2 linked regions of the Bradyrhizobium diazoefficiens genome follow. The protein of the gene in region 1 interacts with the protein of each later gene in a pairwise test. Links are inferred from orthologs where the notes say so. Each region holds a gene or a part of one and is shown in the gene's direction. Other genes may lie near its edges.

Region 1 (14,629 bases):
ACAATACCGGGAAAAAGTTCGCCCTTTACGCCCTCGTCGATCCTATTTCGCCCCCGCCGAAGCTCACTTGTCCGTGGGCCAAGCTCGCCGAACGATGAGCTTTGGTGGAGGCGCCGGGTACCGCCCCCGGGTCCGAATGGTTTATTGCGACGACCGTTTATTTCCATAGCCGGCGAACCGGCACCCCCAATATAGGGGGCAAAGGTTTCAAATGACAGGTGTTTCGAGCGGGCTTGGCGAGGTTCCCTTTGGATAGGTTCCGGAGGCTCTTGGCTGCACCGTGGCCCACGTTCTAAGCTCCTGACATGTCCTCGGATTCAGCACCGGCCGCCCAAGAGCCGGATATCCTCGCCACCCACGCCCCTCCACCCGGCCTCGCCGCGCTGTTCCTGGCCTTCGCCAGGATGTCGCTGGCCGGTTTCGGCGGGGTTCTGGTGTTTGCGCGGCACGCCATCGTCGATCAGCACCGCTGGATGACGGCGGACGAGTTCAACGAGACTTTTGCGCTCTGCCATTTCCTCCCCGGGCCCAACATCGTCAATCTGTCGATGGTGTTCGGGTCGCGGCTGCGCGGGATGGCGGGCGGCGTTGCCGCTTTCACGGGGCTGCTGCTGCCGCCGACGCTGATCATGACCGTGCTCGCGATCATCTACGCGCGGTTTGGGGACGTGGAGGTACTGCGTCGTATTCTCGCAGGCATCTCCTGCGCGGCGGTCGGCCTGCTGATCGCGGTGGTCTTCCGCATGATGACGCCGCTGGTCAGGCGGATAAACGTCGTCGCGCTCACCATGATGCTCGGCGTGTTCGTTGCCATCGGCGTGCTTCGCCTGCCGCTCCAGGCGGTGCTGCTGGTCGCAATCCCGGTCAGCATCGGCGTCACATACCTGATGCAGCGGAAGGTAGCAGCATGAGCAGCGAGAACCCGGTCTGGGCGCTGATCTCCACCTTTGGTCTGATGTCGCTGTTCGCGGTCGGCGGCGCGGCGGCCGCTGTGCCCGAGATGCACCGCATCGCGGTCGACGTGCATCACTGGATGACCGACAAGCAGTTCGCCGACGCCTATGCGATCGCACAGCTCTCGCCAGGCCCGAACGTGCTTATCGTCACGTTGATCGGCTATGCCGTCGCCGGCATCCCCGGCGCGCTGGCCGCGACGCTGGCGATGTGCCTGCCGACGGCACTGCTTGCCTATTATGTCAGCCGGCTCCTCAACCGGCCGAGCCAATCGCGCTGGCCCGCCCTGATTCAGGCTGCATTGGTTCCGCTCTCGATCGGATTGATGGCAGCCAGCGCCCTGATCCTGGCCCAGTCGACCGATCGCACCATTGCTGCGCTGCTCCTGACCGCGACGGTCGCGGTGATCGCATCCGTCTCGCGCATCAATCCGCTGTGGCTGCTGCTCGCCGGGGGCCTGTTGGGTTTTGCTGGCATTGTGTAGTGAAAATCGCTAGGCAGTGATCCGGGCGAGGATCCATTTTCCAGCCGATTAGAACAACAGTGCTCGTGACTTACGGGTCGCGGAGGAGACATGCATGGCCGATACAATGGGCCACTCGGCGACAGCCACAAGAAACACGTCGGTGGCGATCGGCTTTTGCCTGCTTGCCCTGGCGCCGCAGATTTTCGAGTTCATCTGGTCCATCGGGACGATCTTCGGCTGGGGCGCCGGACGCGGCCCGGCTACGGTCGTGATCAGCCACGCCACGGCGCTGGTTGCCGGGGCTCCCGGTGCATTGCTCGGAGCGGTCAGCGGTGACACCAAGAAGGCGTCATCCGATGTGCTGCTGGCGCTGATCTATTCGTATCCGCTGTTTGCGGTGGCGATCCTTACGGTTTTCATGACGATCAGATCGGCACAAGACTATGTCGGCGGAATCGTTCTGATGGCGCTCGCCTTGTTCGCGCTGTGGGCCTCCAGCGATCTGCAGGGGATGCGCGGCTTCTCCTTTGGCGCGGGCACCGCGCCGCGGATGTTTGGCGGGCTCCTCGTCGCGCTTGGCGCCGGCATTGCTTTGACGGGGCTGTTGGCGGATGGACCGGCGATGGCGCACTACGCCTGGCGCGGGCCGCTGTTCGTGATGGTCTCGATCGTTTTCTTCGCCTTGGCGATCCGTCCGCTCGGGGTCGTGGTTTCGGCGTTCACGAGCTTCCTGATTGCGGCGATGGGAACGCATGAAACGCGGTGGATCGAAACGATCATCGTCGGCGCTTGCCTGACGCTCGGCTGCGCACTTCTCTTCCCCTACGTGCTCGGGCTGCCGATGCCGATGTTCCCGCGCTTCCTGGTCCAGTGAGGCTGTCATGGATATCTTTGCCAACCTCGCTCACGGTTTTGCCGTCGCGCTTTCTCCGATCAACCTTCTGATGTGCCTGATCGGCGCGCTCGTCGGCACGCTGGTCGGCGTGCTGCCGGGCATCGGCACCATTGCGACCGTCGCGATGCTGCTGCCGATCACCTTCGGACTGCCGCCGGTCGGTGCGCTGATCATGCTCGCCGGCATCTATTACGGCGCCCAGTATGGCGGCTCGACCACCTCGATCCTGGTCAACATTCCCGGTGAAGCGACGTCGGTGGTCACCGCCATCGATGGCCACGCCATGGCCAAGCAGGGCCGTGCCGGCCCGGCGCTGGCGATCGCGGCGATCGGCTCGTTCTTCGCCGGCTGCGTTGCGACCGTGCTCATCGCCGTGCTCGGTGCGCCCCTGACCAAGCTCGCGCTCGCGTTCGGCCCGGCGGAGTACTTCTCGCTGATGGTGCTCGGCCTGATCTTCGCGGTCGTGCTCGCCAAGGGCTCGGTGCTGAAGGCGATCGCGATGATCGTGTTCGGCCTGTTGCTGTCGATGGTCGGCTCGGACATCGAGACCGGCGCCTCGCGCATGGCCTTCAACATTCCGGAGCTTGCCGACGGTCTCGGCTTTGCGACGGTGGCGATGGGCGTGTTCGGCTTCGCGGAGATCATCCGCAATCTCGACGCCGGCGCCGAGATGAACCGCGATCTCGTGCAGCAGAAGATCACCGGCCTGATGCCGACCAAAAAGGATCTGATCGACTCGACGCCTGCGATCCTGCGCGGCACCGTGCTCGGCTCGATCCTCGGCATCCTGCCCGGCGGCGGCGCGGTGATCGCGTCGTTCGCGGCCTACACGCTCGAGAAAAAGCTCGCCAAGGATCCGTCGCGGTTCGGCCGCGGTGCGATCGAGGGCGTGGCGGCCCCGGAAAGCGCCAACAACGCGGCGGCGCAGACCTCCTTCATCCCGCTCTTGACGCTCGGCATCCCGCCGAACGCGGTGATGGCGCTGATGGTGGGGGCGATGACCATTCACGGAATCGTGCCGGGCCCGCAGGTCATGCAGAAGCAGCCGGACCTCGTCTGGGGCATGATCGCCTCGATGTGGATCGGCAACCTGATGCTGATCATCATCAACCTGCCGCTGGTCGGAATCTGGGTGCGTCTGTTGCGCGTGCCGTACCGGCTGATGTTCCCCTCGATCGTGATCTTCTGCGCGATCGGTATCTACTCGGTGAACAACGCGCCGGTTGACGTCATCCTCGCTGGCGTCTTCGGTCTGGTCGGCTACTGGCTGATCAAGCACGATTTCGAGCCGGCACCGCTGCTGCTCGGCATGGTGCTGGGGCCGCTGATGGAAGAGAACCTGCGCCGTGCGCTGCTGATCTCGCGCGGCGACTGGAGCGTGTTCCTGACGCGTCCGCTGTCGGCCGTGTTGCTCGCGATTGCTGCATTCCTTCTGGTGCTCACGCTGCTGCCCATGCTGCGCTCCAAACGCGACGAGGTGTTCACGGAATCCGAGAGCTGATCGCGTCGCGCCCCGCGTCGGCGACTTAACCAGCACTTTCAAGCTGATAGATGAGGGGCGGGACACTGAGTTCCGCCCCTTGTCGTTTCGGCCGGGAGCCCTCACTTTGAGGGTATAATCTGTGCAGACGACGAATCGCGGCTGTTGCAGGGCGGGGGCTGCCGATAAGTTGGCTGCCTCCCCAAAAGGCAGACGCCCCCCAAAGGCTCATGGCACATGCACCAATATCAGGACCTGCTCGAGCGGATTCTATCAGATGGCGCCGAGAAGACCGACCGGACCGGCACGGGCACGCTGTCGGTGTTCGGTCATCAGATGCGCTTCAATCTGTCCGCCGGCTTTCCGATGCTGACCACCAAGCGGCTGCCGCTGAAGGCGATCGTGCATGAACTTTTGTGGTTCCTGAAGGGCGACACCAACATCAAGTATCTCAAGGACAACGGCGTCACCATCTGGGACGAGTGGGCCGATGCCAATGGTGATCTCGGCCCGGTCTACGGCCATCAATGGCGCTCCTGGCCCGCGCCCGATGGACGCAGCATCGACCAGATCGCCAACGTGGTCGACATGATCAAGCGCAACCCGGATTCGCGCCGCCTGATCGTCTCGGCCTGGAATCCGGCCGAGGTCGACAAGATGGCGCTGCCGCCCTGTCACTGCCTGTTCCAGTTCTACGTCGCCAACGGCAAGCTGTCGTGCCAGCTCTATCAGCGTTCGGCCGACGTATTCCTCGGCGTGCCCTTCAACATCGCCTCCTACGCGCTGCTCACCATGATGGTGGCGCAGGTCACGGGCCTGAAGCCCGGCGACTTCGTGCATTCGTTCGGCGACACCCATCTCTACTCCAACCACCTGGAGCAGGCCCGGCTTCAGCTCACGCGCGCGCCGCGCGCGCTGCCGGTGATGCGGATCAGTCCGGACGTGAAGGACATCTTCTCCTTCCGCTACGAGGATTTCGAGCTCGTCGGCTACGATCCGCATCCGCACATCAAGGCAACGGTCGCGGTCTAGCACCGATGTCATTGAACATTCGCCGCGCGCGTCCTGGCGAAGCCGGGCTCGTTCTTTCCTTCGTCCGCGAACTCGCCGAGTATGAAAAGCTCTCGCATGAGGTCGAGGCGACCGAGGCGATGATCGCCGAAGCCTTGTTCGGCGACGATCCGCGGCTGTTTTGCGCGATCGCCGAGTGGAACGGCGAGCCGGTCGGCTTTGCAGTGTGGTTCCTCAATTTCTCCACATTCAGCGGCCGCTACGGCATTTATCTCGAAGATTTGTATGTGCGGCCATCGTATCGCGGTAAAGGTCTCGGCAAGGCGCTGCTGGTCTATCTCGCGAAGGAATGCGTCGAGAACGGCTGGTCGCGCCTGCAATGGTCGGTGCTCGACTGGAACGCGCCGTCGATCGCGTTCTACAAATCGCTCGGCGCCGTAATGATGGACGACTGGACGCTGTGCCGCGTCAGCGGGCCGGCGCTGATGCGGCTTGCAGGGAGCGCGCCCTGATGGAGATTGTCTTCGTCGTAGCGACTGCGGAGAACGGCGTCATCGGTGCCGGGGGCGCAATTCCGTGGCGGCTGAAGTCCGACATGCAGCGCTTCAAGGCGCTCACCATCGGTAGGCCCGTGATCATGGGCCGCAAGACCTTTGAATCATTGCCTGGGCGCCGGCCGCTGCCCGGTCGCACCAACATCGTGATCACACGCGATGCTGACTATCGCGCCGCCGGCGCTGTCGTCACGACGTCGGCGGCGGAGGCAGGCGCAGTCGCGCGTGGCGACGCCCTGCGGCGTTCGGTCGCCGAGATCGCGGTGATCGGCGGTGCCGAAATCTACCGGCAATGGCTCGATCGCGCCGACCGCCTCGAGATCACGGAAGTGCATGCGCGGCCCGACGGCGACACGCATTTCGAGATCGACAGGGCCGGGTGGGACGAAACGAGCCGCGTCCGCTATCCTGCCGGCCCTGACGACAGCGCCGACTTCTCCTATGTGACATATCGCCGGCGGCCGTCCCATTAACTGCATTCGCCAATGTTTACATTGACTTTTCCGTCCCCGAGCATAGCTCGTGGGACGGTCAGGGCTGCGTTGTAAGGGACCTGCCGGTCCCCTATAAAGCCGGACCGGACAATGCGGGCCGGCTTAAGTTCTAGTCCCGGTCTGCCGAGGAGAGCGTCGAATGCCGTGGAAGAATCAGGGCGGTGGCCCGTGGGGCTCGGGTCCGAAGGGACCATGGGGCTCAGGCCCGCAACCGGTCGGGCCGAGGCCGCCGGATCTGGAAGACCTTCTGCGGCGCGGTCAGGACCGGCTTCAGCAGATCATGCCGGGTGGCTATTTCTCCGGCATCGGCATCACGCTGATCCTGCTGATCATCGTCGCGCTCTGGCTGCTGTCCGGCTTCTTCCGCGTGCAGTCCGAAGAACAGGGCGTCGTGTTGCGCTTCGGCAAGCACGTACGGACCGTGGACCCGGGCCTGAACTATCATCTGCCCTATCCGATCGAGACGGTACTGCTGCCGAAGGCGCTGCGCGTGTCCACCATTTCCATCGGCATGACGCTGATCGACGATCCGGCCCGGCGCGGCCGGTCCGTCCGTGACGTGCCGGAAGAGAGCCTGATGCTGACCGGCGACGAGAACATCGTCGATGTCGACTTTACCGTGCTGTGGCGCATCAAGCCGAACGGCGTCGGCAACTTCCTGTTCAATATCCAGAATCCCGAAGGAACCGTGAAGGCGGTCGCCGAAAGCGCGATGCGCGAGGTGATCGGCCGCTCCGACATCCAGCCGATCCTGACCGGCGCACGGACGCAGACCGAGACCACCGTGCAGGATCTGATGCAGAAGACGCTCGACGGCTATGGGGCCGGCATCCAGATCACCCAGGTGCAGATGCAGAAGGTCGACCCGCCGGCGCAGGTGATCGATGCCTTCCGCGATGTGCAGGCCGCGCGCGCCAATCTGGAGCAGCTGCAAAACGAAGCGCAGACTTATGCCAACAAGGTCGTGCCGGAAGCGCGCGGGAACGCGGCGCGGATCCTGCAGGCCGCCGAAGGCTACAAGGAGCAGGCGGTTGCAGAGGCCAAGGGCCAGAGCTCGCGCTTCCTGAAGGTGTATGAGGAATACAAAAAGGCGCCCGACGTGACGCGTGAACGGATCTACCTGGAGACGATGGAGCGCGTGCTCGGCGGCTCGGACAAGCTGATCTACGACGGAGGCCCGTCGGGCCAGGGCGTTGTGCCCTATCTGCCGCTCAGCGAATTGTCGGCCAAGCGGCCTACGACGACCGGCCAGCAGCCGAGCGGAGGCACACGATGAGGTCTCCGGTTACAGGCATTGTAGGGCTGCTCGCAGCCCTTCTGATCGCGATCGTCGCCTACATGTCGCTGTTCACGGTGCAGCAGACCGAGCAGACCATCGTGCTGCAATTCGGCGCGCCGGTGGACGTCGTCACTGACCCCGGGCTGCACTTCAAGGCGCCCTGGAACTCCGTAATCAACGTCGACAAGCGGATCCTCGACCTCGAGAACCCGTCGCAGGAAGTCATTGCTTCCGACCAGAAGCGGCTCGTGGTGGACGCCTTTGCGCGCTATCGCATCAAGGATGCACTGCGCTTCTATCAGAGCGTCGGCTCGATCCAGGCCGCGAACCTTCAGCTCACTTCGCTCCTGAACGCGGCGTTGCGCCGCGTGCTCGGTGAGGTCAGCTTCATCACCGTGGTGCGTGATGAGCGCGAGAAGCTGATGGGGCGCATCCGCGAGCAACTCGACCGCGAGGCCGGCGGTTACGGCATCGAGGTCGTCGATGTCCGTATTCGCCGCGCCGATCTGCCGGAACAGAACAGCCAGGCGGTGTACGACCGGATGAAGTCGGAGCGCCAGCGCGAAGCGGCCGAATTCCGCGCGCAGGGCGGCCAGAAGGCGCAGGAAACTCGCTCCAAGGCCGACCGCGATGTCACGGTGATCCTCGCGGAAGCCAACTCGCAGGCCGAGCAGACCCGCGGCGTCGGTGACGCCGAGCGCAATCGTCTCTTCGCCGAAGCCTATGGCAAGGATGCTGACTTCTTCGCCTTCTACCGGTCGATGACGGCCTACGAGAACGGGCTGAAATCGAGCGATACCCGCTTCCTGCTGCGGCCGGACTCGGATTTCTTCCGATATTTTGGTAACCCGTCCGGCAAGACGGCGACCGAGACGCCGGCAAAACCGTAGGCTAGACAAGGGCGGCAGGTTTGGCCGCCCTTCGTCCAGACAAGAACAGCACAACGGGAGGTTCCAATCCGATGAGGTCCATTGCGTTCGCCGACTTCCTCATCGGCTTAGGCATCCTGTTCGTGCTCGAAGGCTTGATGTTCGCGGCAAGTCCGGCCTGGATGCGCAAGGCCATGAAGAGCGCCATCGCCACGCCGGACAATATCCTGCGGGCCGTCGGGATCGGCTCCGCCGTGGCCGGTCTGATCCTGATCTGGGTGATGCGGCGTCCGATCTAGCTGTGGCGCCAACGCCAAAGTGAAGGCGCGAGGCGGGTTTTCGCCGTATTGTCGGGGTCTTGAGGCCCGTTAAGCTCCGTGCTTGCGCGGTCCCCCCGTTCGAGCGCAGTCTTGGAGTTGAAGGCTTGGCGTTGAATCCTTATTCTCTGGAGACCACAATGATCGCTGCCACCATTGTCCCGACCCGCTTGCGATTTGGGCTGGCCGCGCTCGCCATCGGCGCTGTCAGCACTTTCGGTTCGGCGGCCTATGCGCGCGGACCGGAGGGCATCGCCGATGTCGCCGAGAAGGTGATCGACGCGGTCGTCAACATCTCGACCTCGCAGACCGTCGAAGCCAAGGGTGGCGGCAGCAACACCATGCCGCAATTGCCGCCCGGCTCGCCGTTCGAGGAATTCTTCGACGACTTCTTCAAGAACCGCAAAGGCCCCGGCGGCGGCAAGGGCGGCGACAACGGCGGCGGGCCGCCCCATAAGACCAACTCGCTCGGAAGCGGCTTCATCATCGACACCTCCGGCGTCGTGGTCACCAACAACCATGTCATCGCGGATGCCGACGAGATCAACGTCATCCTCAACGACGGCTCCAAGATCAAGGCCGAGCTGGTCGGCGTCGACAAGAAGACCGACCTCGCCGTGCTGAAGTTCAAGCCGCCGAAGCCGCTTGTTTCGGTGAAGTTCGGCGATTCCGACAAGCTGCGCCTCGGCGATTGGGTGGTCGCGATCGGCAACCCCTTCAGCCTCGGTGGCACCGTGACCGCGGGCATCGTCTCGGCCAAGAACCGCGACATCTCCTCGGGGCCCTATGACAGCTACATCCAGACCGATGCCGCCATCAACCGCGGCAATTCCGGCGGCCCGCTGTTCAACCTCGATGGCGACGTCGTCGGTGTCAACACCCTGATCATCTCGCCCTCCGGCGGTTCGATCGGCATCGGCTTCGCCGTGCCGTCGAAGACGGTTGCGGGCGTCGTCGACCAGCTCCGTCAGTTCGGCGAGTTGCGCCGCGGCTGGCTCGGGGTGCGCATTCAGAGCGTCACCGACGAGATCGCCGAGAGCCTCAACATCAAGCCGGCGCGCGGCGCGCTGGTGGCCGGCGTCGACGACAAAGGCCCGGCCAAGCCCGCCGGGATCGAGCCGGGCGACGTCGTCGTCAAGTTCGACGGCAAGGACGTCAAGGACCCGAAGGATCTGTCCCGCGTCGTCGCCGACACGGCGGTCGGCAAGGAGGTGGATGTCATCGTCATCCGCAAGGGCGAGGAGCAGACCAAGAAGGTTACACTCGGCCGCCTGCAGGATCCCGACAAGGTCCAGGCCGCCGTGAAGACCGACGAGCCGCCGCCCGAGAAGCCCGTGACGCAGAAGGCGCTGGGCCTCGATCTCGCCGTGCTGAACAAGGATCTGCGCACGCGTTACAAGATCAAGGACACCGTCAAGGGCGTGGTCGTCACCAATGTCGACGCCAATTCGGATGCCGCCGAGAAGCGGCTCTCCGCCGGCGACGTTATCGTCGAAGTCGCGCAGGAAGCGGTTGCGAGCGGCGCCGACATTCAGAAGCGGGTCGACCAGCTCAAGAAGGACGGCAAGAAATCCGTGCTCCTGCTGGTGTCCAACGGCGACGGCGAGCTGCGGTTCGTGGCGCTGAGCGTGCAGTAAGCGGCGCTCTCACTCCTCGTCATGGCTGGGCTTGACCCGGCCATCCACGGCTTTGCCACGCGGACGGACCGCAACGTGGATGCCCGGGACAAGCCCCGGGCATGATGGCGGAGAAGTTGTCAGGCCTCCACGAACTCCTCGCGCCGATATCCCTGCGCATAGAGCAGCGCGGTGAGATCGCCGTGGTCGATCCGTGCCGCGGCAGCCGCGGCGACCGCCGGCTTCGCATGATACGCCACGCCCAGCCCCGCCGCCTGGATCATCCCGAGGTCGTTGGCGCCGTCACCGACGACGACCGAGTCGATGTCGTCGAGATCGAACGACTCCATCAAATCCACTAGCGTCGCGAGCTTGGCGGCGCGGCCCAAAATCGGCTCCTTCACTTCGCCGGTGAATTTGCCGTCGCGCACGACGAGCTCGTTGGCGCGGTTCTCCTGGAAGCCGATCTTGGCGGCGACCGCGCTGGCGAACAGGGTGAAGCCGCCGGAGACGAGGCAGGTATAGGCTCCGTGCGCGCGCATGGTCGCGACCAATTCGCGGCCACCCGGGGTCAGCGTGATACGCTTGGCCAGCACCTCGTCGACGACGCCAGCGGGAAGGTCCTTCAGCAGCGCCACGCGTTCGCGCAGCGCCGGCTCGAACTCGATCTCGCCGCGCATCGCGCGTTCGGTGATGCCTGCGACATGGGCCTTCATCCCGACGAGATCGGCGAGCTCGTCGATGCATTCCTGGCCGATCATGGTGGAATCCATGTCGGCCAGAAAAAGCTTCTTGCGCCGGAACCCGACTGGCTGCACGACGATGTCGATGGGCAGGTCGCCGCGAAGCTCGCGCAACCGTTGTTCGATGGCGTGACGGTCGCCTTCGAGGTTACTGTCGGCGCCGAAGGGAATGTCGACCGCAACCTCGTCGAACAGCCAGTGCGCGGGTGCTGCCTGCGGCAGCACGGCGCGGGCGCCGTCGACGATGGTGCTATCGAGCGCGGGATTGTTTGGGTTGCAGATCAGCGTGGCGACGAGGGACATTTGAGGTTTTCGTGAGCGAGAGGCATTCGAGCAAGGCCGTGCTTATCGCAGGCCCGACCGCCAGCGGCAAGTCGGCGCTGGCGCTGGAGCTCGCGCTGAGCGTGGACGGCATCGTCATCAATGCCGATTCCATGCAGATCTATCGCGACCTTCGTACGATCACCGCTCGCCCCACGCGGGATGACGAGGCGCGCGTTCCGCATCGCCTCTACGGCCATGTCGATGCGGCCGAGAATTTCTCGGCTGGTGCCTGGGTGGCGGATGCCGCGAAGGCGCTCGAAGAAGCGCAGGCCGAAGGCCGCCTGCCGATCTTCATTGGCGGCACCGGGCTGTATTTCAAAGCGCTGACGGCGGGTCTCTCGGTGGTGCCGCCGATCCCCGCAGAGATCCGCGAGGGCGTCCGCGCGCGGTTGGAACAGGACGGCGTCGAGGCGCTGCATGCAGAACTCGCGCGTCGCGACCCGCGCGCGGCCGGACGCTTGAACCTGCGCGACCGCACGAGAATTGCGCGCGCGCTCGAAGTGGTCGAGGCGACTGGGCGCTCGCTGCTCGACTGGCACCACGAAGGCCAGCCGCCGCTGTTGCCGAAGGACAGTTTTCGCGCGGTGTTTCTCGCGTCCGAGCGCGACGAGCTCTATGCCCGCATCGACGCCCGGTTCGACGTCATGCTGGGCGCCGGCGCCCTGACCGAGGTCGAGCAGCTCGCCGCCAGAAACCTCGACCCGCTGCTGCCGGCCATGAAGGCCCATGGCGTGCCGGCCCTGATCCGGCATCTGCGCGGCGAGCTTAGCCTGGAGGAGGCCGCCAAGGTCGGCCGCGCCGACACCCGCCACTATGCCAAGCGGCAATTCACCTGGTTTCGGCACCAATTGCCGGAGTTCGAATGGGTGAAGCCTGAGGAGGCGAGGAGCTGGCTCGCGTCCGCTGCGAAAGCGGCGCAGGATCCCGGCTGACTCGCTTTTGTGTCTGAGTTCCCGAATTTACCTCTCGCCGGAACTCGGGAACCCCGCTACACTGCCAAAATCGCGCAGGAACGGCCGCATTGCCTTGACATCCGGGCTTTGGCCGCTATGTTTCGCGCAACCTTTGGGAAGTCGAGCGCCTGCCATGCGTAACATTATTACCAAAATCCTTATCGCCGTCGTACCCAGGCACACCGCCGGGGGTGGCTAGCTGCCATCCACACGACAGGCGGTGTGCAGGGTCCCTCTTCGGGGCCTTTTTTATTTCCCGAACCCGACACGAACGAAGCCGCTGACAACAGCGCATCCGGAGCAAAGCCAATGAGCGAGAAGAGCCACGATCCGAACCAGATGACCGGCGCCGCGATGATCGTCCGCGCGCTCATCGATCACGGCGTGACCGACATCTTCGGCTATCCCGGCGGCGCCGTGCTTCCGATCTACGACGAGATCTTCCAGCAGAGCGAAGTCCAGCACATCCTGGTTCGCCACGAGCAGGGCGCGGGCCATGCCGCGGAGGGCTATGCGCGCTCGACCGGCAAGCCCGGCGTTGCGCTGGTGACCTCCGGCCCCGGCGCTACCAACATGGTGACGCCGCTGACCGACGCGCTGATGGATTCGATCCCGCTGGTCTGCATCTCCGGCCAGGTGCCGACGCATCTGATCGGCAACGACGCATTCCAGGAATGCGACACGGTCGGCATCACGCGCCCCTGCACCAAGCACAATTGGTTGGTGCGCGACGTCAACGATCTCGCAAAAGTGCTGCACGAGGCCTTCTACGTTGCGACCACCGGCCGCCCCGGCCCGGTGCTGGTCGACGTGCCCAAGGACGTGCAGTTCGCGACCGGCACCTATCATCCGCCGCGCAAGTCCGATGTGCACCGCTCCTACGCGCCGCGCGTGAAGGGCGATGCGACGCAGATCCGCAAGGCCGTGGCACTCCTCGCGGGCGCCAAGCGTCCCGTGATCTATAGCGGCGGCGGTGTCATCAATTCGGGTCCCGAGGCAACCAAGCTGCTGCGGGAGCTGGTCGAGGTGACCGGTTTTCCGATCACGTCCACGCTGATGGGCCTGGGCGCCTATCCGGCGTCGGGCAAGAGTTGGCTCGGCATGCTCGGCATGCACGGCACCTACGAAGCCAACATGACCATGCATGATTGCGACGTCATGTTGTGCGTCGGCGCGCGTTTCGACGATCGCATCACCGGTCGTGTCGATGCGTTCTCGCCGAACTCGAAGAAGATCCACATCGATATCGATCCGTCCTCGATCAACAAGAACATCCGCGTCGACGTGCCGATCATCGGCGATTGTGCCAATATCCTCGGCGACATCCTCCAGGTGTTCAAGGCCGAGGCGAAGAAGCCCGACATCAAGGCGTGGTGGCAGCAGATCGCGCAGTGGCGCGCCCGCAACTCGCTCTATTACAAGAAGAGCAACGATATCATCCTGCCGCAGCACGCGATCCAGAGCCTGTTTGAGGCGACGCGCGGCAGGGATACCTACATCACCACCGAGGTCGGCCAGCATCAGATGTGGGCGGCGCAGTTCTTCGGCTTCGAGGAGCCGCATCGCTGGATGACGTCGGGCGGTCTCGGCACCATGGGCTACGGCCTGCCGGCCGCAGTCGGCGTGCAGGTTGCCCATCCGGACAGCCTCGTCATCGACATCGCGGGCGACGCCTCGGTGCAGATGACGATGCAGGAGATGTCGACTGCGGTGCAGTACGAGCTGCCGATCAAGATCTTCATCCTGAACAACCAGTACATGGGCATGGTGCGGCAGTGGCAGCAGCTGCTGCACGGCAACCGGCTATCGCATTCCTATTCTGAGGCGCTGCCGGACTTCGTCAAGCTCGCGGAAGCCTATGGCGGGGTCGGCATCCAGGTGCACAAGCCCGGCGATCTCGACGGCGCCATCCAGGAGATGATCTCGGTCAAGCGCCCGGTGCTGTTCGACTGCCGTGTCGCCGCGCTGGAAAACTGCTTCCCGATGATCCCCTCCGGCAAGGCGCACAACGAAATGCTGCTGCCGGAGCAGGCGAATGACGAGGCCACGGCCAAGGCGTTCGCCGGCGGCAAGGCGCTGGTGTGAGCGCGATGACGCAGCAGCGACGGGCGCGCCTTCTTCGCCTCTCCCCGCTTGCGGGGAGAGGCCGGATTGCGCGTGAGCGCAATCCGGGTGAGGGGGACTCTCCGCGAGCCGAATTCTCACCGTTTGCGCGGAAGCAGCCCCTCACCCCAACCCTCTCCCCGCGAAGAGCGGGGCGCGGGAGCTCACCTTCCGGCAAGCGCGTCGGTCTCGTGCTGTCCGGCGGCAATATCGATTTCGATCTGTTCCGCCATTGGGTCGGGACGGACGCGCCAGCAATGGCGTGAGGCAGAGACAACAGGGGACGATCATGAACCAGCCCGCATCCGCTTACTTCATCGAGGACCGCCACGATCCCAACGAGACGCACACGCTGTCGGTGCTCGTGCAGAACGAGCCGGGCGTGCTCGCGCGCGTCATCGGCCTGTTCTCCGGACGCGGCTACAACATCGAGAGCCTCACGGTCTCCGAGACCGAGAGCCAGAAGCATCTCTCGCGTATCACCATCGTCACCACGGGGACCCCGATGGTGATCGAGCAGATCAAGCACCAGCTCGACCGCATGATCCCGGTCTACCGCGTCGTCGACATG
Region 2 (14,628 bases), 550 kb from region 1 along the record:
AACGCTCGGGCCTGTTTGCCCCGATCGACCAGGCCGCCTTCATCGAGCGCATCAACAACATCGACGTCGCGCCGCAATTCCAGAACTGGAAGACCCTCAACGCACAGGCCCTCGTCACCGGCCGCATGACGCGGCAGCCGGACGGCCGGCTCAAGGCCGAATTCCGTCTGTGGGACGTGGTGACTGGCCAGCAGCTCGCCGGCCAGCAATATTTCACCTCGCCGGAATATTGGCGCCGGATCGCCCACATCATCTCCGACCAGATCTACGAGCAAATGACCGGCGAAAAGGGTTATTTCGACAGCCGCGTCGTGTTCGTCGACGAGTCCGGGCCGAAGGAGCGCCGCGTCAAGCGGCTCGCGATGATGGATCAGGACGGCGCCAATGTGCGCTATCTGACCCGCGGCGCCGACCTCGTGCTGACGCCGCGCTTCTCGCCGAACTCGCAAGAGATCACCTATATGGAGTTCGGGCAGGGCGATCCGAAGGTCTATCTCTTCAACATCGAGACCGGCCAGCGAGAGATCGTCGGCAACTTCCCCGGCATGACCTTTGCCCCAAGGTTCTCGCCGGATGGCCAGCGTGTCATCATGAGCCTGCAGCAGGGCGGCAATTCCAACCTGTTCGCGATGGACCTGCGCTCGCGCTCGACCACGCGCCTCACCGACACGCCGGCGATCGACACGTCTCCGTCCTACTCACCGGACGGCACCCGCATCTGCTTCGAATCCGATCGCGGCGGCAGGTCGCAGATCTATGTGATGGCGGCGGGCGGCGGAGCGGCGCAGCGCATCTCCTTCTCCAAGGACGACAACAACGCCACCTATTCAACGCCGGTATGGTCGCCGCGTGGCGATTACATCGCCTTCACCAGGCAAGGCGGCGGGCAGTTCTCGATCGGCGTGATGAAGCCTGATGGCACCGGCGAGCGGCTCCTCACGTCCGGCTTTCACAACGAAGGCCCGACCTTCTCGCCGAACGGGCGCGTGCTGATGTTCTTCCGCGATCCCGGCGGCAATAGCGGACCGTCGCTGTTCTCCGTCGACATCTCCGGCCGCAACGAGCTGAAAGTGCCGACGCCGGGTTTCGCCTCCGACCCAGCGTGGTCGCCGCTGCTGTCCGCGACCGCGGGCCAATAGATCGATTGCGCGTTAGCGACGCGCGATCTTTTCGAAAAGAAAAAGTGCGGATTTTTCGGGTTTCGGCGCGCGCGGCAAGCTTTCCTTCACCTTGTGCCCGGCAAGGCTTGCCTAGTTGCTTGATATTTCAGCAGAAATAGGTTCGCTATTGCCGAAAAACAACTCGACTTTAACGATGTTCCCTCAGAAAGGCTTCATCTGGTCTGGGTAAAAGTACGCTCCAAACAGGACGCGCGTACAAACCAAAATGCAATTCGCAGACCAGACCGGCGGGATAGATCAAAAGCCGACGAAGCTTTCGGCAGCGCTGATCGATTCGCTGTTCGAAGCGTCCGGCCCGCTGCTTGCGGGCGTCGTCTTCGTCTCCTTTGCAGCGGGCCTGACCGCGCTGAAGACCGGACAAAGCCTGCTGTGGGGGTGCGTCCTGTTTCTTGTCGTTGCGGGCGCGATCCGGGTGTTCTACCTCCAGCGCTTCGGCTCCCACAAGCCAGACCTCACAGCCGAAGAGGCCGGCAAGTGGCAGAAGCGCTATCGTGCTGGAGCGCTCATTCAGGCTGCCGCGATCGCCACATGGTGCTCGACCGCCTTATTGAGCAGCGACGATGCCGTCGTTCACCTCATTGCGCTGTCCGTCACCACCGGGATCGTGGCGGGAGGCGCGGGCAGGGCGTACGGACGTCCCTGGATATTCCACCAGCAGGCCCTGCTGCAATTCGGTCCCATCGTGATTGCCCTCGCAATCCGCGGCACGCCCTACTACATCGCGATGGCCTTCGTGAGCGCGGCGTTCCTGCTGGCGATCATGCAGCTCTCGGCCAATCTGCACAGAATCTTCATGCGGGCGGTCGTGGCTCGTGAACGCGAGGCGGCGCTCGCCGGCCAGTTCGATACCGCCCTGAACAACATGCCGCACGGTCTGTGCATGTTCCGCGTCGACAGGCAGCTCGCGGTGATGAATCACCGTTTCAGCGAGATGATGGACCTTCCCAACGATCTCGTTCGGAGCGGCTCCACCGCGCGCGATATCGTGGCCGCGTGTGTCAGCTCCGGCTCGATATCGGCTACCAGCGGCGAGATGATCATCGCCGATATCGAGAATTCGCAGGCGAAGGAGATCGTGACCGTCGATCCCGACGCGGAGAGAAACCGGTCATTGTCCTGGACGGTCCAGCCGATGGCCGACGGAGGCGCGGTGGTGCTGCTCGAGGACGTGACCGAGCGGTGCAATGCCGAGGCCAAGATCACCCATCTTGCCCGTTACGACGAATTGACGGCGCTGCCCAACCGCGTCCATTTCCGCAACGAGATCGAATCTCTGCTGGCCGCCTCGCATCACGCTGAGCGCCTCTCCGCGCTGCTGTTCATCGACCTCGACCAGTTCAAGCAGGTCAACGACACGCTCGGCCATCCCTGCGGCGATCAGCTCCTCTGCGCGGTCGCCAACCGCCTGCGCGAGATGCTGCGGCCGGACGATTTCGTCGCCCGCTTCGGCGGCGACGAGTTCGTCGTGTTCCAGCAGAACATCAGCGCGGCCGAGGACGCCGCGAGCCTTGCCCGCCGCGTCGTCGAGCGCCTGAGCGAGCGCTATCGGATCGACAATCATCTGGTCGAGATCGGTGCCAGCGTCGGCATCGCGCTGACCCCGCCGGAGGGCGCCAGCGCCGACACGCTGCTCAAGAACGCCGACATGGCGCTCTACCGCGCCAAGGCCGACGGCCGTGGCACCTTCTGCTTCTTCCGCGACGAGATGGCGGCGATCGTCGAAGCCCGCCGCATCCTCGAACTCGACCTGCGCAAGGCTCTCGCCAACGAGGAGTTCGAGCTGTTCTACCAGCCGCTGGTCAATCTGAAGTCCGGCAGGATCTCCACCTGCGAAGCGCTGCTGCGCTGGAATCATCCGGTGCGCGGCACGGTCTCGCCGGTCGACATCATCCCCGTCGCCGAGGACATGGGTCTGATCGTCGATCTCGGCCGCTGGATCCTGCGCCGCGCCTGCATGGAATGCATGAAGTGGCCGGAGGGCGTCAGCGTCGCGGTCAACTTCTCGCCGCAGCAATTCCACCAGCGCGACGTGCTGAGCGAGATCCGCTACGCGCTCGAAGTGTCGGGCCTGCCGGCGCACCGCCTCGAGATCGAGATCACCGAATCTTCGCTGCTGCGCAACACCCAGCTCACCCACGACATCCTGTCCCAGCTGCATGCGCTCGGCGTGCGCATTTCACTGGACGATTTCGGCACCGGCTATTCGAGCCTCAGCTATCTGCACAACTTCCCGATGCAGAAGGTCAAGATCGACCGCTCCTTCCTCGAGGGCATCGACACCGACCGCCCGCTGACGCTGCTTCGCGGCGTGGCGCGGCTGTCGGCCGACCTCGGCATGGCCGTCGTGGTCGAGGGCATCGAGACCAGCGAGCAACTCGACTTGATCAGCGCCGATGGCACCGTCACGGAAGGACAGGGCTACCTGTTCAGCCGTCCCGTCCCCGCCGCGCGGGTCCGTCAATTGCTCAGTGCTTCGCATGGCAATCGCTTGCAGGAGCAGTTGATCCTAGTCTCCTCGCGATCACTCGCCTAAGCTTCACGCGACGCCCAATCCTGTCTCGATATTGCGGGCCGTATCCGTGGTTTTCCGGCCTCCAAAGGTTAACCCTAACCGTTCTAAGGCTTTGCAATTGCGTTAAGGAACCTTTAATCTTTCAGTACTCGCGGAAGTTGTTTGGAAGTTTTGGAGTATCGGATGTCGTCTCAAGGCGAGCTACGCAGGCCCTCGCCAGTACGCGGGGCAGCGCTGTTCGATCGTATCGACTACCGCCTGATCGAGAGTCCCGAAGACAGAGATTCGATCTTTCATCTTCGCTACAAGGCATATCTGAATGGTGGTTTGATTTTACCATCTGAGACTTGTCAGGTCCGTGATGTCTATGACGACGCGCCCAATGTCTGGATATTCGGGGTTTACGTCGACGGAGAGCTGTGCAGCTCCGTCCGCATTCATGTCCTGACGCAGGAATGCCGCTTATCCTATTCGACCGAATTGTACGGCGATGTTCTCCACAGGCGGCTGGATCAAGGCGAGGTTTTCGTCGATCCGGCGCGGCTTGCTGCCGATCCCGACAAAGCCAAGCGACTTCCAGAACTCCCTTACCTTACGCTGCGGCTGGCCTATCTGGCTTGCGAGTATTTCAATGCCGATACCGGCCTCGCGATGGTGCGTCCCGATCACCAGCCGTTTTATCGTCGTGTCTTTTTGCATGAGCCCGTGGCCGAGCCGCGCGCGTTCCCCGGCTGGCATACGATGAAGACGTCGTTGATGGCGTCGGATTTCCGGAACCTGCGGGAAAAGGTGCTGACACGCTTTCCCATCATGCGTTCGAACGCGTTTGAACGGCGGATGCTGTTCGAACGCGTTGATCAACGACCGGCCGTGCTCCGGCAGGTGCTCGTTTCAGCGCCGCTCAGTCCGTCAGCCGCGCCCTTGGCCTGATCGGCGCCGGTTCCCCCCCCGTCGCCGCCTTGCGGTCCCGCAAAAGCACACCGTCCCGCAAAACCGGCGTTTCGCCGGTTAACGCGGCTTGCCTTCACCCTTGCGCCACATTTACAACCCATTAACCATGACGGGTGCTTTTCGCTGGTTGGGGGCTTTTGATCGGCTGAGGCAAGGTTCCGTCAAGGTTGACGGAACGTTCGCTTAACCAACCCCCTGTAGACCGGACAGCAGTGGACGAACGTGAGCGTGGAGGCTCCGGAATGAAATATCCTATGCGTATCCTCCAGGGATTGAAGCTGGCCGCGGTGCTTGCCATCGCCCTGTCGATGGGCGCCTGCGCCAACAAGAACTTGGGTATGGACGCCAATGCGAGCGCGGCGACGCCGGGCAGCCAGCAGGACTTCGTCGTGAACGTGGGCGACCGCGTATTCTTCGAGAGCGATCAGACCGATCTGACCCCGCAGGCGATCGTGACGCTGGAGAAGCAGGCGCAGTGGCTGCAGACCTATCCGCGCTACTCCTTCACCATCGAGGGTCACGCCGACGAGCGCGGCACCCGCGAATACAACATCGCCCTCGGCGCCCGCCGCGCCCAGTCGGTGCGCGCGTTCCTCGCCTCGCGCGGCATCGATGCGAACCGCATGCGCACGATCTCCTACGGCAAGGAGCGCCCCGTCGCCGTCTGCAACGACATCTCCTGCTGGTCGCAGAACCGTCGCGCTGTGACCGTGCTGAACGCGAGCTCCTGACCTTCAGTCAGCCGCTGTTCATCTTCAGAAACCGATGATGCCGGCGCCCTCTCGGGCGCCGGTTTCGTTTCAGCGATCTGTGACCGAAACCCCGTGGTGCCAGCCACATTTTTGGCGTACTGCCTTTCAAAGTGTGGCGCGTCGCATGTTCCGTTGCAGATTTTGTTTTCGTCGTCAGGGCAAGATGTCATCCAGATTCAAGGCAATTAACGGCACCGTGGCGTTCGCCGCGCTGCTCTCTTTGCGCGCGTTGTGCGCGCCCGCCTTCGCCCAATCGGACGACGGCGACCCCGAGATGCGGATCGAGCGGCTGGAAAACCAGCTGCGCCAGCTCACCGGCCAGAACGAAGAGCTGCAATATCGCAACCGCCAGCTCGAAGAGCGGCTGCGGGCGCTCGACGGCGGCGCGCAAAGCGCGACGCCCGGACAGCCGGCCCAGCCCAATGTCGCCGCCATGCCGCCCGCGCAGGTCGCTCCCGGCTATCGCCAGCCGCCGCCGCAGCAACAGGCCACGCAACCGAATTACGAGCAGCCGCAGATCGCGGCTCCCGCGCCGATCGTTCAGGAACAGCCGGGCCCCGGCGCCCCCGGCACGCGCCGCCGCGGCGATGCCTTCGATCCGAGCCAGAATCCAAGTGCGCCCGGCGCGCCGCGTGCGCTCGGTGGCGGCCAGCAGCCGATGTCGGCAGGGGGTCAGGGTGGCGCGCCCGGTGGCCGCAGCCCCGGCGAGCCGCTCGATCTCAGCAACAATGGCGGTCGCTATCCGCAGGCCGCAGCTCCGGCCCAGCCCGGCTATCCGCCGCAAGCCGGCGGGACGGGTCTTACGACCCTGCCGCCCTCGGCCAGGCCGCGCGACGAGTTCGACCTCGGCATCGGCTACATGCAGCGCAAGGACTATGCGCTCGCCGAGCAGACCATGAAGAACTTTGCGCAGAAATATCCGAGCGACCCCTTGCTCGGCGATGCGCAATATTGGCTCGGCGAGAGCTATTTCCAGCGCCAGCAATATCGCGACTCCGCGGAGGCCTTCCTCGCCGTCACGACAAAGTACGACAAATCGGCCAAGGCGCCGGATGCGCTGTTGCGGCTCGGCCAGTCGCTCGCCGCGCTGAAGGAGAAGGAGGCCGCCTGCGCCGCCTTCGGCGAGGTCGGCCGCAAATATCCGCGTGCGTCGGCCGGCGTCAAAGCCGCGGTCGACCGCGAGCAGAAGCGGGTGAAGTGCTAGGGCATGATCCGGACCCGAAGGGCCGCGTTAGCGCAAAGTGTGCAGCGGTTTTCCGAAAGGATCATGCCCCAACTAAAATCGCGCTTGGCGTGCGGCGGCGCTCGCTGACAAGGCAGAGGGCGCTGCGCTAGAGTTGCGCCCGCCATCCGCCTGCCATTGCTGGGCCGCGTCATGTCAGACGACGACAATTCTCCGATCTCGGCGCGCGCGGCGAAGCAGCTCTTCGCCGAGCTGAAAAGCGCGCCCGCGCTGGTGCTCGCGGTCTCCGGCGGGCCCGACTCGGTCGCGCTGATGTGGCTCGCGGCGCGCTGGCGGCGCAGCCTTGCCCGCGGTCCGGAGCTCACGGTCGTCACCGTCGATCACGGCCTGCGGCCGGAGGCGGCGCGCGAGGCGCGCGAGGTCAAGCGGCTCGCGGCCGAGCTTGGCCTGGTGCACCGGACCCTGCGCTGGCGTGATGCAAAGCCGAAGACAGGATTACCCGCCGCGGCGCGCGAGGCCCGCTACCGCCTGCTTGCCCAGGCCGCGCGCAAGGCCGGCGCGAGCCACGTGCTGACCGCCCATACCCGTGACGACCAGGCCGAGACGCTGCTGATGCGGCTGCTGCGCGGCAGCGGCATTGCCGGGCTGGCGGCGATGGCGCGCCTCACGACGCGCGACGACATTGTCTTGGCGCGGCCGTTGCTCGACGTCCCGAAGTCGCAGCTCATCGCGACCCTGAAGCGGGCGAAGGTCGGCTTCGCCGACGATCCTACCAACCGCGACGCTGCCTTCACGCGGCCCCGGTTGCGGGCGCTGCTGCCGCAGCTCGCAGCCGAGGGCGGCGATGCCCGCACGCTGGCGCGGCTGTCGGCGCGGCTCGCCCGCGCCAATGCCGCGGTCGAGGTGCTGACTGACGGTGCCGAGCGCTTCGTTCGATTGCGGGATCGCGGCGATGCGCCGCAGCATGACGTTCGCAGCTTCGTGGCCACGGCCTTTGCCACCTTGCCGGAAGAAGTCCGGCTGCGGCTCTTGCTGCGGGCGATCGGCGCGCTCGGGCACGAAGGGCCGGCGGAACTCGGCAAGGTCGAGACTCTCCTGGCCACGCTCGATCGGGCCATCGCGACTGATCTGGCCACGGATTCCCGTGCACCCGCAAATGGCCGTGCCATCCTGAAGCAGACCCTGGCGGGAGCCTTGATCAGCTTGGCCGGGGGGCGTATCCACATCGCGCCTGCGCCGGCCCGGCGGTCAAAAGGCGGATGAGGGCGGATCATGACACCGGCCGTTTCCGCAGGCCTTCCGTCAGGACGCCTTAACCAGGCAGGAAAAACCCCGGCCTCGACGCCATTATTTCCGCGGGAATCGCTTTAAGATGGGATAAATAGTCCCATCTCGTTCCCTTGGCAGCGACCGGGGCGGCACCTAAATTGTATGCGTCTAACCGAGAGGATTCCTTGGGGATTTTCTCTAGTCTGCCCAAGGTTGAGGCCGCGATCCGCGCGACCACGAAGGAAGATCGATGAACGCCAATCTGCGCAATTTCGCCCTCTGGGTCATCATTGTTTTGCTGCTGTTGGCGTTGTTCACGCTCTTCCAGAATCCGGGTCAGCGCGCCTCCTCGCAGGACATCGCCTTCTCGCAGCTGCTGAGCGAGGTCGACCAGGGCCATGTCCGCGACGTCGTGATCCAGGGTCCCGAGATCCACGGCACCTTCACCAACGGTTCGAGCTTCCAGACCTATGCGCCGAGCGACCCGACGCTGGTGAAGCGCCTCTATGACAGCAAGGTGCAGATCACCGCGAAGCCGCCCGGCGACAACGTGCCGTGGTTCGTCTCGCTGCTGGTCTCCTGGCTGCCCTTCATCGCGCTGATCGGCGTCTGGATCTTCCTGTCGCGGCAGATGCAGGGCGGCGCCGGCAAGGCGATGGGCTTCGGCAAGTCGCGTGCAAAGATGCTGACGGAGGCCCATGGCCGCGTCACCTTCGAGGACGTCGCCGGCGTCGACGAAGCCAAGCAGGATCTGCAGGAGATCGTCGAATTCCTCCGCGACCCCGGCAAATTCCAGCGCCTCGGTGGCCGCATTCCGCGCGGCGTGCTGCTGGTCGGCCCTCCCGGCACCGGCAAGACCCTGATCGCGCGTGCGGTCGCGGGCGAAGCCAATGTGCCGTTCTTCACCATCTCGGGTTCGGACTTCGTCGAAATGTTCGTCGGCGTCGGCGCCTCTCGTGTGCGCGACATGTTCGAGCAGGCCAAGAAGAACGCGCCCTGCATTATCTTCATCGACGAAATCGACGCCGTCGGTCGCCACCGTGGCGCCGGCCTCGGCGGCGGCAATGACGAGCGCGAGCAGACGCTGAACCAGCTGCTGGTCGAGATGGATGGCTTCGAGGCCAACGAGGGCGTGATCCTGATCGCCGCGACCAACCGTCCCGACGTGCTCGATCCCGCGCTCTTGCGTCCGGGCCGCTTCGACCGCCAGGTCGTGGTCCCCAATCCGGATGTCGTCGGCCGCGAGCAGATCCTCAAGGTTCACGTCCGCAAGGTGCCGCTGGCGCCGGATATCAACCTCAAGACCATCGCGCGCGGCACGCCCGGGTTTTCCGGCGCCGACCTGATGAACCTCGTCAACGAAGCAGCCCTCACCGCCGCCCGCCGCAATAAGCGGATGGTGACCCAGGCCGAGTTCGAGGAAGCCAAAGACAAGGTGATGATGGGCGCCGAACGCAAGTCGCTCGTCATGACCGAGGAAGAGAAATTGCTGACGGCCTATCACGAGGGCGGCCACGCCATCGTCGGCCTCAACGTCGTCGCGACCGACCCGATCCACAAGGCGACCATCATTCCGCGCGGCCGTGCGCTCGGCATGGTCATGCAGCTGCCCGAGCGCGACAAGCTGTCGATGTCGCTCGAACAAATGACGTCGCGTCTGGCCATCATGATGGGCGGCCGCGTCGCCGAAGAGCTGATCTTCGGCCGCGAGAAGGTGACGTCGGGTGCGTCCTCCGACATCGAGCAGGCCACGCGCCTTGCGCGCATGATGGTGACGCGCTGGGGCCTGTCCGAAGCGCTCGGCACCGTGTCCTATGGCGAAAACCAGGACGAGGTTTTCTTAGGGATGTCGGTGTCGCGCACCCAGAACGCGTCGGAAGCGACGGTCCAGAAGATCGACACCGAGATCCGGCGCTTCGTGGAAGAGGGCTACAACGAAGCGACGCGCATCCTCACCGAGAAGCGCGCCGATCTCGAGGCGCTCGCCAAGGGCCTGCTCGAGTTCGAGACGCTCTCCGGCGACGAGATCATCGACCTGCTCAAGGGCAAGAAGCCGAACCGCGAGTCCGTGCTCGAGCCGACCACGCCGCGCGCCTCCGCCGTGCCGCCGGCCGGCAAGCCGCGCCCGCGGCCCGATCCGGATCCCGGCCTGGAGCCGCAGCCGCAGGCCTGAAGCCCGCGTCGCATGGCCGGCTATTCCGGCAAACCGATTGTGCAAAAGCTCGGGATCAAGCCGGGCTTTTGTATTTTTGTGGACGGTCTTGCGACTGACTATCGCGATGTCGTGGGTGAGCTGCCTGCCGATGTGACCATCGCGAAGACCGCCAAGGCGCCGCTCGATGTCGTGCATCTCTTCGCGACCGAGGCGAAGGGCCTCGCCGCGAAACTGCGTGGCTACCGCAAGGCGGTCGCGCCCAATGGGATGATCTGGGCCTCCTGGCCGAAGAAGGCGTCCGGCGTTGCGACCGACGTCACGGAAGCCTTGGTGCGCGAGACCGCGCTTGCTAACGGCCTCGTCGACATCAAGGTCTGCGCCGTCGACGAGGTCTGGTCCGGACTGAAGCTCGTGATCCCGGTCAAGGACCGCGCGAAGCTCGCGAAATAGCACCGGCTCCGTAGAGTCGGTTAGCCCTGCGGCTGCGCGAAGCGCAGTTGGCTCGGCGTAACCCACCTCTTCTGTTTCCGCGGCGATGGACAATGGTGGGGTGCTTCATCGCGACGTCGAGGCCGATGAACTGGCACGCAGCCGAGAGCGACGATTTGGTCACGCGTCTTAGATCGAAATTTACCATCAGGCCGGCGCAACTCTCGATCGCTGATTAAGCCGCCATTAGCGTTTGCCGCTTAATTCTGCTGTCGTCTATCTTCGTCGCTCCGCAGGCTCGGGCCGGCCAGACGCTTGAAAGCGGGCGCTAGACACGACGCTCAACCGAGGCTGATCCGCAGCCGTCACTTCCTTCGGTGCCCGAATGGCGGACGTCAACGTCACCTCTGACTTGGGTTGCCGCGGTCGCGCGGCCAGCATCCCGAACTTCTGGGCCGAGACGCTTTCGGTCGCCGTGTTCGCGTCGGCGATATCCGTCTTGCGCACGGGGTTTGTCTTCGGACTAACCAATAACATTAATTATCTGCCGATCGTCGCCGGTCTCTACAATGAGCCGCAGTATCATGACGACGGGTTTATCCAGTCGTTGCGCTACTTTGCTTCCGGCGTCTGGCTGATGTTGAGCGGCGCCGAAAAATATATCGACAATATTCCGTTGCTGTTCTTGGTTCTGTTTTTCCTCTCCCGGCTGCTCAGCTTCGTCGGCTTCCTCTGCTGCGCCTCCCTGCTCGGGGTGACGGAAAGACGCGACAAGATCGTCTTCAGTCTGATTGTCTGCTTCATCGCGTTTCTTGATGGCTACAGCTATGCCGGCTCCGGCGGCCTGTTCATCAACTACTTTAGCCATTCGGAGATAGCGAATGGCGTGGCGCTTCTGGCGATCTACTTTGCCGCTCGAGGCCGCTACACGGCAGCAGTCGTCGCTGCGGGCATAATATTCTTCATCAATGCCTTCTTTGCGGTCTGGCTCGTGCTGCCGCTGATGCTGATTGGGATCTGTCACCTGTCGCAGCGGAAAGCGACGATCGGTCAAATCTCCTCGCGCGTGCTGATCGGCCTCGTCCTGTGCTCGCCGCTTATACTTGTTGTGGCCAACGGGTTTCTCGCAAACCCGGAGTTTGGTCGTCCGTCCAGCCTCGACCTTGCGAGTTTCCTTCACGAGTATTACCCAGGCCACGTGCTGATTGATTCGATTTCGCTCGGCGACATCATGGGGCTCTTGGGAGTCACCCTCATCGGAGCGCTTGCGCTGTTTTGGCCGAGGCAGGCCGCCGCTTCCGATTTGCGGGCAGCCTATGTGGGCGCAATTCTGGTCTATCTGATCGGCATCGTCGTTCCGTTCGTGACCCGATCGTCGCTAATGCTCAACTTTCATCTCCTGCGATCGAGCACGATCATTCACCTGCTTGCCGCCCTGGCGATCGCGGCTTTGGCGACGAACTGGTTGAGGCGCGACAAGGAGGCGGTTTTCCTTCCGGGCTGTCTTATCGTGCTGTTCTTGACCTTTGACGGCTGGGCCGGTCTGGGTTTTGTCACAGCCGTTTTGATATTTACTCTTCTAACAATTGTGCCGAGACCGGTCCCATCCTATCAGCGTGCCATGGGCTATCTGGTGCTTGCCACGGCTGTTTGCGTCGCAGCCCCACTCGCGATCCGGTCCGGCCTCGAGTTCCAACGAATCTGCAGCGAGGCGGTCGCAGAGTGGACCGAAATTGGCAAGTGGGCGCGCAATAACACGCCATTGACCGCAACATTCCTCATTCCAAGAAGGCCGGAGCTTGACGGTCGAGCCGAAGTGAGCGTCGCCGATATGGCGCTAGATCACCAAGGCGTATTTGAATTCGTATCACATCGCCGCATCTGGGTCGATTTCAAGCGTGGCGGATCAGTGGTGTTGACGCCTTCGTATTATCCGACCTGGCGAAGCAGGTTGACGGATGTCGAGGGCTTGAATTCGCTGGCGGAGCGAATGGCTTATGCATCGCGCAATGGCATCGGCTATGTCATCGATATCTGTCAGAGTCCGGAAGCGCCGAACCGTGTGATCTATCGAACGAAGCGGCTCTGCGTATTTTCAACGGACGCAAACGCGCCCGTGGGACGGAAGGACGCGCCGCCGTCGACGGAGCGATTTGCCGGTTGAGCAATCGAACGCTCCCGCTTGGAATCCGACGCGACCGGCTCACGCCAACGCGCGTGGTCAGCCCGCATGGGCAAATGGAGAAACGTTAAACAAGAACTTAACGCTTGCGCTCTAATTTCGCCCGCCATGAGTGACCAGGCCGTCCACAGCGAGGTTCAACCGTTTTCGGCGCGTGCGGCCTTGCCCTGGCTGGTGAGCCTTGGCCTCTATTTCATGCTGCTGGTCCTCGGGCAGCGGATGCTCAACGATCCCGACAGCTATTCTCACATCGAGGTCGGGCGCTGGATCATCGCGCATGGTACCCTGCCGTCGAGTGACCCCTTTTCCTTTTCAAGGCACGGCGCGCCCTGGATAACTTTCGAGTGGCTCTCGGAGGTCATCTATGCCGGAGCTTATGCGCTGTCCGGCTGGTCGGGTGTCGTCGTCCTCGCCGCGGCAGCGATAGCGCTCGCCTTCGGCCTGTTCACGTTCTTCCTGCTGCGCGAGCTTTCGCCAACTCTGACTTTTCTCATGGTGATGGCGGCCGTCATCCTGCTGGCGCCGCATATGCTGGCACGGCCCCACGTGCTCGTGCTGCCCGTCATGGTGACCTGGGCAGGGGCCCTGGTGCGCTGCATGGATCGTGGGGGGCCTCCCCCATACTGGGCGCTGCCGCTGCTGGTCCTGTGGGCCAATCTGCACGGCAGCGTGGTGCTTGCGCTTGGGCTGATCGGCCCTGCGGTGCTTGAGGCGCTGCTGCGTGAGGGGCGGAGCGAATGGCTGCACGTGATCCTGCGGTGGCTGCCGTTCACGGCACTCGCGGTCGCAGCCTCCTGCCTGACGCCCTACGGGCCGGAACCGTTGCTGATGCCGCTGACGACACTCGGCCTCGGCCCGGCTCTTGCCTGGATCGCGGAATGGCGCCCGCAGGATTTCAGTCACATAGGTGGCTTCGAGTTGCTGCTGCTGGCTGGCATCTTTGCGCTCGCGCGCGGCGTGACGCTGCCGGTCGTGCGGGCCTTGGTGGTGATCGGCTTGCTCCATTTCGCGCTAGCGCAAATACGCAACGCGGATCTGCTGGCCGTGCTGGCGCCACTCTATCTGGCGGCCCCGCTGGGTCGGAAGTTCGGCAGACCGGCCGCGGACGATGCGGCGGTCTCGTCGCGCAGCCTGAATCTGGCTGGGATCGGTGTGTTGATCGCGATGAGCGGTGTGGCCTTGGCGCGTGACGTCAGACCGGATCCGATCATCACCCCGCAGGCTGCCATCGCCGAAGCCAACCTCGCCAAGGCGGGGCCCGTGCTCAATGACTATTCTTTCGGTGGCTATTTGATCTTTGCCGGCATTCCCACCTTTATCGATGGTCGTGGCGAACTGTACGGGGCACCGTTCATCGACCGCTACAATCGTGCCCTGGCGCTGATCAACCTCGGAGACTTTCTCAAGCTGCTCGACGACTACAACATCGGCGCGACGCTGCTCGCCCCGCGCACACCGGCGGTAGCGATGCTCGACCGGCTGCCCCAGTGGCGGCGCGTCTACAGCGACGATGTGGCGGTTGTGCACAAGCGGCAGGATACGCCGCAAAGATAAGTCAAGCGGTACCGAAGGCGGCGTATTGGCCTCCGAGCGACAGGCCGCTCAGGGCATCTTCGAGGCGCCGCGCCGGTTTGGTGTCCCAGGGGAGCAGCAGGAAATGGCGCGTGCCGATCTCGCGTAGGCCGCCCGCAGCCATCAATTTCCGGGTTGTGCCAGCACCGAGCAGGACAGCGTCCCGGTCGAACTCACAGCGCGCGACGGCCAGGCGGGTCAGCGGGTTGTACGGATTATGTTCGATCACGCAGACGAGCCCTCCGGGACGCACCACTCTCCGCATCTCGGCGACGAAATGCGCCCATTCGGTTGGCGCGATATGGTGCATCACGCAGATGGCGGTGACCAGATCGAAGCTTGCATCGTCGAAAGGAAAAGTGCGCCCGTCGAACTCGCGGTAGTCGACCGCACCGTTGCCAGCGCGCGCCTGTGCCAGGCTGGCCGACGAAACGTCGATACC

Evidence for each region.
Region 2: the proteins of hflK (region 1) and ftsH interact in binary tests that used the Escherichia coli proteins (3 or more experiments, as listed by UniProt). The link is inferred for Bradyrhizobium diazoefficiens from one-to-one orthologs.

The regions. Positions count from the first base shown.
Region 1 is NZ_JAENXS010000001.1:157,549-172,177, reverse strand. What follows is about bases 5,101-8,061. They hold hflK (FtsH protease activity modulator HflK), read left to right. Parts: upstream 5,101-5,993; coding sequence 5,994-7,130; downstream 7,131-8,061. Other genes in these bases: hflC (protease modulator HflC), read left to right, coding at 7,127-8,023; JJE66_RS00770 (dihydrofolate reductase), read left to right, coding at 5,318-5,833; JJE66_RS00775 (GNAT family N-acetyltransferase), read left to right, coding at 5,101-5,318. Outside these bases: JJE66_RS00800 (chromate transporter), read left to right, coding at 306-911; JJE66_RS00795 (chromate transporter), read left to right, coding at 908-1,438; JJE66_RS00790 (tripartite tricarboxylate transporter TctB family protein), read left to right, coding at 1,533-2,294; JJE66_RS00785 (tripartite tricarboxylate transporter permease), read left to right, coding at 2,302-3,816; JJE66_RS00780 (thymidylate synthase), read left to right, coding at 4,033-4,827; more of JJE66_RS00775, read left to right, coding at 4,833-5,100; JJE66_RS00755 (DUF2065 domain-containing protein), read left to right, coding at 8,095-8,301; JJE66_RS00750 (Do family serine endopeptidase), read left to right, coding at 8,460-9,956; phosphoserine phosphatase SerB, read right to left, coding at 10,076-10,981; tRNA (adenosine(37)-N6)-dimethylallyltransferase MiaA, read left to right, coding at 10,993-11,934; JJE66_RS00735 (acetolactate synthase 3 large subunit), read left to right, coding at 12,265-14,040; ilvN (acetolactate synthase small subunit), read left to right, coding at 14,348-14,629.
Region 2 is NZ_JAENXS010000001.1:706,994-721,621, reverse strand. The notes cover bases 7,600-10,559. They hold ftsH (ATP-dependent zinc metalloprotease FtsH), read left to right. Parts: upstream 7,600-8,098; coding sequence 8,099-10,021; downstream 10,022-10,559. Other genes in these bases: JJE66_RS03340 (DUF3052 family protein), read left to right, coding at 10,034-10,453; tilS (tRNA lysidine(34) synthetase TilS), read left to right, coding at 7,600-7,842. Outside these bases: Tol-Pal system beta propeller repeat protein TolB, read left to right, coding at 1-1,139; JJE66_RS03370 (bifunctional diguanylate cyclase/phosphodiesterase), read left to right, coding at 1,387-3,714; JJE66_RS03365 (N-acyl amino acid synthase FeeM domain-containing protein), read left to right, coding at 3,877-4,623; peptidoglycan-associated lipoprotein Pal, read left to right, coding at 4,887-5,375; tol-pal system protein YbgF, read left to right, coding at 5,560-6,600; more of tilS, read left to right, coding at 6,772-7,599; JJE66_RS03335 (DUF6798 domain-containing protein), read left to right, coding at 10,818-12,596; JJE66_RS03330 (hypothetical protein), read left to right, coding at 12,723-14,168; JJE66_RS03325 (class I SAM-dependent methyltransferase), read right to left, coding at 14,170-14,628. UniProt on the Escherichia coli protein: Acts as a processive, ATP-dependent zinc metallopeptidase for both cytoplasmic and membrane proteins. Plays a role in the quality control of integral membrane proteins.